DNA from 3 places in the Ligilactobacillus hohenheimensis genome. Region 1 is predicted to be linked to each of the others. Evidence: predicted binding sites of a transcription regulator. Region 1 holds the regulator's gene; each other region holds the start of a gene.

Region 1 (3,288 bases):
GTCACGTTTGTGCCACGGGTGGCACTGCCGTGAATGAACGGAATCATGCCCAGAATGCTCTTAAGCAGGGTTGACTTTCCCGTTCCGTTCGGGCCCACGATTGTCAACACCTGGTGTTTCCGGAGCTCAAAGTTAATGGGGGCAGCCAGTGTGTTCCCATCATAACCAATGGCGGCGTCCTTGACCGTCAGGACAATGTTGCCGCTCTCCTTTTCCGGGGTAAACGTAAACCGCATGGCGCGCTCGTCTCCTGCCGGTTTATCCAGCCGCTCCATTTTTTCCAACTGTTTGCGCCGGCTCTGCGCCCGTTTAGTGGTTGAGGCCCGTACAATGTTTTTGTTGACAAACTCCTCCATTTCATGGATTTTTGCCTGCTGTTTTTCGTAGGCCTTCCACGCTGCTTTTTGCCGGGCGGCCCGTTCCTTAACATACTGGGAGTAGTTGCCGGTGTAGTGGGCGCTGGTGCCGTTCCCAATCTCGTAAACCTGGTTCACAATCCGGTCGAGGAAGTACCGGTCGTGGGAAACGATTAGGAGGGCGCCCTGGTACGACTGAATGTAACCTTCTAGCCAGGTAAGCGTGGCGATATCGAGGTGGTTGGTCGGTTCGTCCAGGATTAACAGATCCTTTTTTTCGAGGAGAAGTTTTGCCAGGGCTAACCGCGTTTTCTGACCCCCGGAGAGGGTATCAACCGGGCGGTCATAGTCCTCGGGGAAAAACTTAAACCCGGTCAGGACGGACTTAACCTCTGTTTCGTAACCGTATCCGTTTTGCTCCTTAAAATCGTGCTGCAGTTGGTCGTAGTGGTCGAGGAGTTGCTGGTATTCGGGCGAGGCCGGATCCATCGGTGGGTTGGCCATTTGTTCCTCTAACCGGTGAATTTCCGCTTCCATTTTTTGAAGGGGCGCAAACACGCTTAACATTTCATCGTACAGGGATCGGCCCGACGATAAGCCGGCGTTCTGGGCAAGGTAACCGATGGTAAGGTCCTTCCGTCGGATGATTTGCCCTTCATCGGGTTCTGTTTCTCCCGTGAGCATCTTAATGAGGGTGGATTTTCCTGCGCCGTTCCGGCCAACGAGCGCAATCCGGTCGCCGTCCTGGATGTCCAGGTTAATGTCGTGGAAGAGGGTATCAGCCCCGAAATGCCGGGCAACTTTTTGTGCTTGGAGCAGTATCATGGTATGCATCCTTTCGTTCAAAGTAATAATCCTACCTATTTTAGCATATGATTTTCGAAAAACACGTAAAGAGATTGTGAAGTTAGCGGGTTAATTCGTACTAATATCAACGTTTATGTTATAGTTGCTTGTGAAGATTAATTGAAGGGAGTTTAACAGCATGGCAAAAATTCCACAGGCGACTGCCCGGCGGTTACCAATTTACTACCGCTACCTTAATTTTCTTAAGGATGCGGGGAAAGAGCGGGTTTCTTCAACGGAACTTGCCGAGGCGGTCAAGATTGATTCAGCAACAATCCGGCGGGACTTCTCGTACTTCGGTGCGCTTGGAAAACGCGGGTACGGGTACCACGTTGATAGTTTACTAGCATTTTTTAAAAAGACCCTGAGTCAGGATAAGCTGACAAACGTTGCATTGATTGGGGTCGGGAATCTGGGGCATGCGCTCCTCAACTTTAATTTCCACCAGAGCAATAACGTGCGGATCAGTGCGGCGTTTGATATTAACGACGACATTACCGGAACAATTCAAAACGGTGTGCCGGTTTACCCGATGGCGGACATGCAGGAGCAGCTGACCGTCCAGCAGATTGAGGTGGCAATCCTCACGGTGCCGGCGTCCGTTGCCCAGAGCGTTGCCGATCAGATGATTGCGGCGGGGGTGAAGGGAATTTTGAACTTTACCCCGATGCGGATTGCAGCCCCGGAAACAGTCCGGATTCAAAACGTGGATTTGACGAACGAGCTGCAGACGCTGATCTACTTCCTGGACCACTTTGGGCCGAAGAAGGATGAAGAATAATCATATTAATGAAGAAAGCTACCAGGTTAACGGACGATGCTAAGTGGACATTTAGGACACGAAATTAGCCGGTGGTTTTTTATTTACTAATTAATTAGCACTCTCCTGCAAAGAGTGACAAAAAATGCTTGCACTTCATGGCAAAAGTGTGTAGTATATGAATTGTAGGTTAGCACTTACCAATGATGAGTGCTAAATAAATCATTTGGAGGGATAGCTTGTGCTTAAGCCATTAGGAGATCGCGTAATCTTAAAAGTAGAAGAAGAAAAAGAGCAAACGGTTGGGGGCATTGTTTTAGCAAGCAACGCCAAGGAAAAGCCACAAACCGCTAAGGTGGTTGCTGTTGGTGAAGGGTTAACCCTTGAAAACGGCACGACGGTTGCACCGAAGGTTAAGGAGGGCGACACGGTTCTCTTTGACAAGTACGCTGGAACCGAAGTTAAGCATGATGGTGAGTCATACTTAGTTGTCCACGAAAAGGACTTAATGGCCATCGTTGACTAGTTGTCAGCGGTGATGACGAGTTTAAAATCTAACACATGAGGTGATATGACAATGGCTAAGGAAATTAAGTTTGCGGAAGACGCACGCAAGAAGATGTTAGCTGGGGTTGACAAGTTAGCCGACACAGTTAAGTCAACGATTGGACCAAAGGGACGGAATGTTGTGTTGGAGCAGTCATACGGTTCCCCAACAATTACAAACGATGGGGTAACGATTGCCAAGTCAATCGAATTAGAAGACCACTTCGAGAACATGGGTGCTAAGCTTGTGGCTGAAGTTGCTTCAAAGACCAACGACATCGCTGGTGACGGAACGACGACCGCAACGGTTCTGACGCAGGCAATCGTAAACGCCGGGATGAAGAACGTGACGGCGGGTGCTAACCCTGTTGGAATCCGGAAGGGGATCGAAGAAGCAACGGATGTTGCCGTTAAGGCCCTGCACGAACAGTCCCACAAGGTTGAATCAAAGAGTGACATTGCACAGGTTGCTTCAATTTCAGCCGCTAACGAAAAGGTTGGGGAATTAATCTCTAACGCCATGGAAAAAGTTGGTAAGGATGGGGTTATTACCATCGAAGAGTCAAAGGGGATTGACACGACTCTCGACGTTGTTGAAGGGATGCAGTTCGACCGCGGCTACCTGTCACAGTACATGGTAACGGACAACGACAAGATGGAAGCTGACCTGGACAACCCGTACATCCTGATTACGGACAAGAAGATTTCAAACATCCAGGAAATCATGGACCTGTTACAGCAGATTGTTCAGCAGGGACGTTCACTGTTAATCATCGCTGA
Region 2 (3,288 bases), 460 kb from region 1:
GATTTACGGGTTACTTGGAGCCGTCACGGGGATTACGAACTACGCAATGATGTCGTACTACCAGATTGTGGCGCCCCAATTAGTGAAGGGGTTTAACCTGTATAGTTCAATTGGAACGTTAATTCTCTCATTGTTAATTGCCTTGATTCACCGGACAGGGTTTAAGAAGATCATGCTGATTGCACCGCCGATTACGGTTGCAGCGTTGGTAATTACCGTGATTACAAATAACGTTCCCCTAATCATTATCATGTGCATTGCCTCGACCATTACGATTGGAATTTACGACTACCTGTACCCAATCATGTTTGCGGTGTACATTCCACGGAAAAAGCAAACCAAGTGGATGACCTACATATTAGTCGATAACCTGGTATGTCAGACGGTCCTGACGTTCCTTGGTGGAAAGCTGGTTGTGTACTTCTTCGCACTGCTGCAACACGTTTCTTACGGGAAGGCTTCAGCTTTATCGGCACATCAGGAAGCGATGCACGGTGCAATGCTGGCAAACTACACGATGGCGTACCGGTGGGTAATTGTGATTGCGGCTGTTCTTGCAGGGTTAGCGTTTATTTTTGCACTGTTCTTCCGCGAAAAGCCGAGTGACTACCGTGAAACGTCAATTGAACGGGAACGGGACGAAGCGGCTCAGCGGCCAAGCAACTTCAAGCAGTTAATGACCAAGACGGTTCTGATTTGGGTATTATACCTGGTGCTCGTGCGGTTTGGGGCGCTGTTAGTTACGCCGTACTTCCCAATTTATCTGAACAACTACCTGCACATGCCACGGGGCGTGGCCGCAACGGTCAACACGTTCCAGAACGCCGCCATGTTCCTGGGATACCTTGTAGCGCCGTTCCTAGAGAAGAAACTGGGGTCAATTGTTTCGATGGCGGCAGCGGGGATTACCGTTGCGCCGATGATGATTTTGATGGCGAACGGACGTGCTTTAGGAACAGGGACAGTTGCCGTAATTATCGTTGGGGTGGTTCTGTTCTTACGGTCAGGAATTGCGAACGCAACGGCACCAATTCAGCAGTCACTGCAAATGGCGATGGTGTCAAAGGACCTGCGACCAGCCTTTAGTTCGGTCATTTCGCTGGTTAACGCCTTGATGGGGGTTGTTTCCGGATTGTTCTGTACATTCTTCCTCTTCAAGTCATTATCCGGATACGCAACCGCGTACTACATCGCAGGGGCACTGTACGTCGTTGCAGGAGTCTTCATCCTGATTTTCTTCAAGAAGAAGTACAACCGGATTATGGATGTGGTGCCAACGCAGGCTGAAAGTGATGCGGTGGTTGCCGAAAAGGAAAACGGCGAGGAATAATCAGGTAAAGCCGTAAAGATAAGTATCACAAATAAGGGCGTTCTTTTATGAGGGACGCTCTTATTTTTATTACGTAATTGTAATGCGAATGTTGACAGCGATTATAAAAAGTACGTAAAATTAAATTGATTGTTCATTATGTAACAATCCGTCTTACTACTTATTCAGGAGATGATTACAGTGACGGTTGATAAAACGATGCAGGGGCTACTGGACGAAACGGTAACAACTTTTGTTCAGAACGAGATTGCTCCGTACGACATACAGATTGACCGTAAACGGGGATTGCCTGATGGGTTATTTGACCGGATGGCTGACCTTGGTTTCTTAAATGCAATTCTACCGCGTGAATATGGTGGGGCGGAGCTTCCAATGACAAGTGCGGCGCGGTTGATTAACCAACTAGCAGTGGGAAATGCGAGCGTTGCGGTAATGGTGGAGGGCCAGTACAAGACACTGTTTCAGCTGATGAAATACGGTGACGAAGAAATCCAGCGTGAATACCTACCGCGTGCCCAGCATGAAATCCTGGCCTTTTCCAATACCGAACCCAGTGGTGGCTCTAATCCGAGTGGCAATCAGACATGGGCAAAGCAACGGGCTGACGGCAAGTGGGTGATTAACGGGGACAAGGTTATGATTACGAACGGAACGTTGGCCCGCAACTACATTATCACCACCAAGACCGGAGAGGATGAATTTACCTGTTTTATGGTCGATGACCGGATGCCGGGATTTAGCTACGGTGAAGTGGAAAACTTTATTGGTCTCCGGGGGATTCCGTGTGGCGAGATTGTGCTCCAGGACGTTGTTGTTGACGAGCATCATATGATTGGTAAACGGGGACAGGGCCTTGTTGTCTTTAACCAGGCCCACGCCGATGCCCGGGTTCTGATGAGCGCCGTGTTGACGGGGATTATGGAGCATGAATTGGCCATTGCAAAGGAATACGCCAATCAGCGGCGTGCTGGACAGATTTTGCTCCGCGATATGCAGGTAACCCAGGAAAAGATTGCGCGGGTTGCAATGAGTAAGGAAATGACGAGGTTGGCTTACGAACATGCTGCTAGAATGCGGGACGCAGGCGAGCCAACGGACGAGATTGCCGCAATGATTAAGTGTTTTGGGAGTCAAGTTGCGGTTAAGGCGGGCGATGAAGTCCTGCAGCTTCTTGGGGGTTACGGGTACAGCGCTGATTACCCGGTTGAACACCTAATCCGGGACGCCCGGGCAATGGAAATTGCTGAAGGAACGGTTGAGAAGATGCACACTGAAATTAGTACCGCAGAATTTGCAAAGGAGGGGTAAGGGATGCGCGTAATTGTTTGCATTAAACAGATCTTAAAGGTGGGCCGTGTTCACCTTGATGATCACAATAACCTGATGCGGGCTGGGGTTCCCGGGATGATGAATCCAGCTGATAAGCAGGCATTGGAATTGGCGTTAACAATTAAGAATCAGCATCCCGATACCGAAATTGTTGCGCTGAGCATGGGACCCGCTGATTTTAACCAGTCCCTGCACCAGGCCATGGCTCTCGGAGCAGACCGCGCAGTGTTGTTGAGTTCCCGGGCGTTTGGGGGCGCAGATACACTGGCAACTGCGAAGACACTGGTTGCGGGAATTCAGAAACTTGGCGGGGCGGATTTAATCCTCTTCGGATCACAGGCCCAGGACGCTGATACCGGGCAGGTTGGACCGTTAGTCGCAACCAAGTTAAACCTGCCACAGGTGACCTACATGACGGATGGAACGGTGGATCAAGCGCGCCACTTAGTTGCACACCGGTTAGTTGAACAGGCTCAGGAGGAGGTTACGGTGGCTCTTCCCGCTGTCGGAACGGTTTCCGCTCCGGATACTGCGGATGAGTACCACTATCCTAGTTTACATGCCATTCGGGTAAGCATGGATACCCCGGTAACTGTTTGGGATGAAACTGACTTAGAACTTGCCCCTCA
Region 3 (3,288 bases), 570 kb from region 1:
TTGCCAAAACAACCCCGTTACGCGCAAGGATTCGGTAATCATGATTATTCCGGTTGATTACAACACCAACGATTGCCCCGTTTTCCGGGTTCTGAATAAGGTGTTTTGCGGGCGAATCTAGCCAGATATCAATTTTATCTGAACGCTTAACAACTTTACTCCGAAGAGTCTTCCACAAAGCGGCATCTTTATCACGTTTATGAACAAGGGCGAAGTCAAAGGTTTCACTTCCTGGGAGTTCAGGATATTCAGCCATATGGTCTTTTGGAACAACTGGATCCCCCTGATGAATATCGTTGCGCCAACTAATCGGAGTGATTCCAAGATACTTTTTGAAGTAGGAAGGGATATTACTCATTCCATGAACGTAAGTATTGAGTGTATCTTCGCGGAGTTCCATTGGGGCTGCAAGATGGTGGTAGTACGTCCTTAATTTGTCTTCGTTGTGTCCCATTCCAACATGTTGAGCAGAGTAGCGGGTATTTCCTCCTTCATGACCAAATGGTGCCTTATCAACAAGGAGAACATTTGCGCCGTTGTCAGCTGCAAAACGTGCCGCTGTTGCTCCGGCACCACCAAATCCCAAAACAACTACGTCGTATGCGCGATCCCAGTTGTTATTAAGGTTGGCCTTTCCTGCTTGCTTTTTGACAAAGGTTTGAAAATTGTCAAAACATTGGTCAAGAAAATTAATGGTCTGTTCATTTTTTAAATTTCCTTGGTGATCGAATTGGTCTGCAGCGTGTCCAAGAAGAAATTCATTACTGTAGAGAACACACGCATCAACTCCAGGAGCATTGAGGATATTTCTAAATGTATCCTGGGCACGTGAGGTTCCAAGACTTCCTAGTGAAGTTCCTACAATCATAATTGGTTTATCAGTAAGTGGATGGATATCATTGGATAACCATTCAATCACGCTTTTAAGTGCTGCTGGAATACTATGATCATATTCGGGAACCCCGAAAATAACACCATCTGCTTCCTTGATTTTGTTAGCTAAGTCAACCACGATTTGCGGTAATTCGGGGGTATCTTCGTTGAAGAGGGGAAAATCCACAATTTCTTGAACTTCAATGGTGGCCTTATTAGCAAAATGGTCATGCATAAAATGCAGTAGTTTTCGGTTGTATGATTTAGCTGCGTTTGTTCCAACAATTGCAACGTATTTCATTAGTAACACGACCTTCATTCATGATTTTTTAGGGTTGAGGAATTAAATTACGGGGCTGATTATATACACGGTAAAAATAAATGCAAACGTTTTTTTTAAACGCATTAATATCAAGGAAAAGCGAAAAAGTGATCAGCTCGTTATAGTGAATGAAAAAACAAAGTTATGCAAGAATGTTATTTTAAAATGAATATTAGTAATTTGTATGCCCCAGAATTACTTTCATTGCAGTATAAGTGGGAATTTAATGCTCATAAAAATAATTGATAATACTTGTGAAATTATTATTGAATTATGGAGACGAACGTGTATTATTAAGGTGGTTGGGGAATTAAATTGCAGATATTAGCAAAGGGACGTGAATATTATGGCTAAAGCGCTAATTGCTGCATTAATTCCTGTTATTTTTACAATTATGTTTGGTTTCTTTAGCGGCTACATTAAATCGTTTGATAAAAAGGTTCCGGCGATTCTAAATAAAGTCGTGATGAACTATGCGTTGCCATTAAGTTTGTTTTTTGCCTTAAACCAAATGCCGAAAGAGAAGATTTTTGCCAACTGGCGGATTGTTATGTGGGAGTTTGTAATGATGGTCGGTTGGTGGTTTGGTGTTTACTTCTTTAGTAGGTATGTATTGCATTCATCAACCATTTTATCGATTATTCGGGCGCTTGCGTTGTCAACACCAGCAATTTTATTTGTTGGGCCGGCACTGTTGACGCCATTATTCCCCGGAAACGCAGCGATTGCAATTTCAATTGGGGGATTGATGATGAATGCAGTCCAATTACCACTAACGATGTTTGCATTGACGTTAGCTACAACAAAGAAAACTGATAATTTATTGGTTAACGTTGGACAGGTAGTAATTAACGGGCTAAAGAAGCCTGTAATTATTGGAGCGTTTATTGGATTGATTACGGCGTTACTTGGTTGGCGGTTACCAGCACTAGCAGCACCGACTTTTGAAGAGCTCGGGAAAGCAGCTGCAGGATTAGGACTCTTTTCAATTGGATTAATTCTTTGGTTTAATAAGCCAAGCTTTTCAGGAATTGTTTGGTTTGATGTTATTGTCAAAGAAGTCGTCATGCCGTTATCAGTAATGGTAATTATGATGCTGTGTGGAGAATCACGGATGTTTGTTAATGAAATGACGATGACGATGATGATTTCACAAATGATTTTTCCAACCATCTTTAGCCAACAGTATGGTGAGGGTGAGCAGGAAATGCCGTCTGCAATGTTCTTAACGACCATTGGTTCGTTCTTTGTATTAATGTGTTTTATCATTCTTCGTGGAATTAGCTTGTAATTCGGATTTTAAAGAGTCGGTGATGGGATGCAACTTACTGATTTGGAATATTATATTAGTTTGATTGAAACCGGAAGTTATACGGCAGTTGCGCAACGTTATGGAATCTCGCAACCGGCCGTATCGCGGGCGATTATGAGACTAACTGAACAGTATGAGACGGAATTATTAACACGTCATCGGGGTGGTGTCGTGGCATCTGATGCAGGAAAAATTTTGTATCAGCGAGCAAAGCAAATCGTTTCATTGGCGAGCGAAACCGATCAAGAGGTGCGACATGCAGGCGACCAACTTCTTCGGCTTGGATACTCGACAATTGCGGGGAATCTCTGGATGCCCGCAATTTTAACAGCATTTATTCAAAATGGGCTGATTGACCGTGTGCATACGGTGAACGATTATTCGGCGAATTTGCGCGGGATGCTAACCAGAGGCAAGTTAGATGCCATTGTTTATTCATCATTGGTGGCAGATGCAGAACGAAATATGCAGGTACTTCGAAAACAACGGCAAGATTTTAGTATTATTGTCAGTACGCATAACCCAATTAGTAATTATGAATCAGTAACAGCAAATACGTTGCGAAACGAGCATTTTATCACCAGACGGAAAGGACATTTAGTTCGGAGTGCGTTAGAGCGGTACTGTAGCTTTGGCGGATTTCGCCCTAAAATTATCTATGAAGCGCGTGATATGGATATGATTACTCATTTGGTTGAGCGCAACTTAGGAATTGCCCTTTTAATGGACGTAACTGTTCAGGGAAATCCACGCATTCGAAAAGTTCATCTTCGACGGGATG

What was found. The regulator Rex, encoded in region 1, represses fermentation and respiration genes when NADH is low (regulators of the CRP and FNR family bind a similar motif). The targets are predictions, from matches to a motif close to TTGTGAANTANTTCACAA.
Region 2: a site for Rex is predicted at 1,460-1,477, ahead of QOR60_RS02505 (acyl-CoA dehydrogenase family protein). Genes of this name have one in related genera too.
Region 3: a site for Rex is predicted at 1,318-1,335, ahead of QOR60_RS02970 (FAD-binding protein). Genes of this name have one in related genera too.

Annotation. Positions count from the first base shown of each region.
Region 1 is NZ_CANCXC010000001.1:35,653-38,940, forward strand. It holds gene QOR60_RS00195 (ABC-F family ATP-binding cassette domain-containing protein) at 1-1,181, opposite strand, end outside; gene QOR60_RS00200 (redox-sensing transcriptional repressor Rex) at 1,342-1,983, shown strand; gene groES (co-chaperone GroES) at 2,204-2,488, shown strand; gene groL (chaperonin GroEL) at 2,540-3,288, shown strand, end outside.
Region 2 is NZ_CANCXC010000001.1:497,060-500,347, reverse strand. It holds gene QOR60_RS02510 (MFS transporter) at 1-1,330, shown strand, start outside; gene QOR60_RS02505 (acyl-CoA dehydrogenase family protein) at 1,502-2,638, shown strand; gene QOR60_RS02500 (electron transfer flavoprotein subunit beta/FixA family protein) at 2,642-3,288, shown strand, end outside.
Region 3 is NZ_CANCXC010000001.1:600,672-603,959, reverse strand. It holds gene QOR60_RS02970 (FAD-binding protein) at 1-1,174, opposite strand, end outside; gene QOR60_RS02965 (AEC family transporter) at 1,542-2,486, shown strand; gene QOR60_RS02960 (LysR family transcriptional regulator) at 2,514-3,288, shown strand, end outside.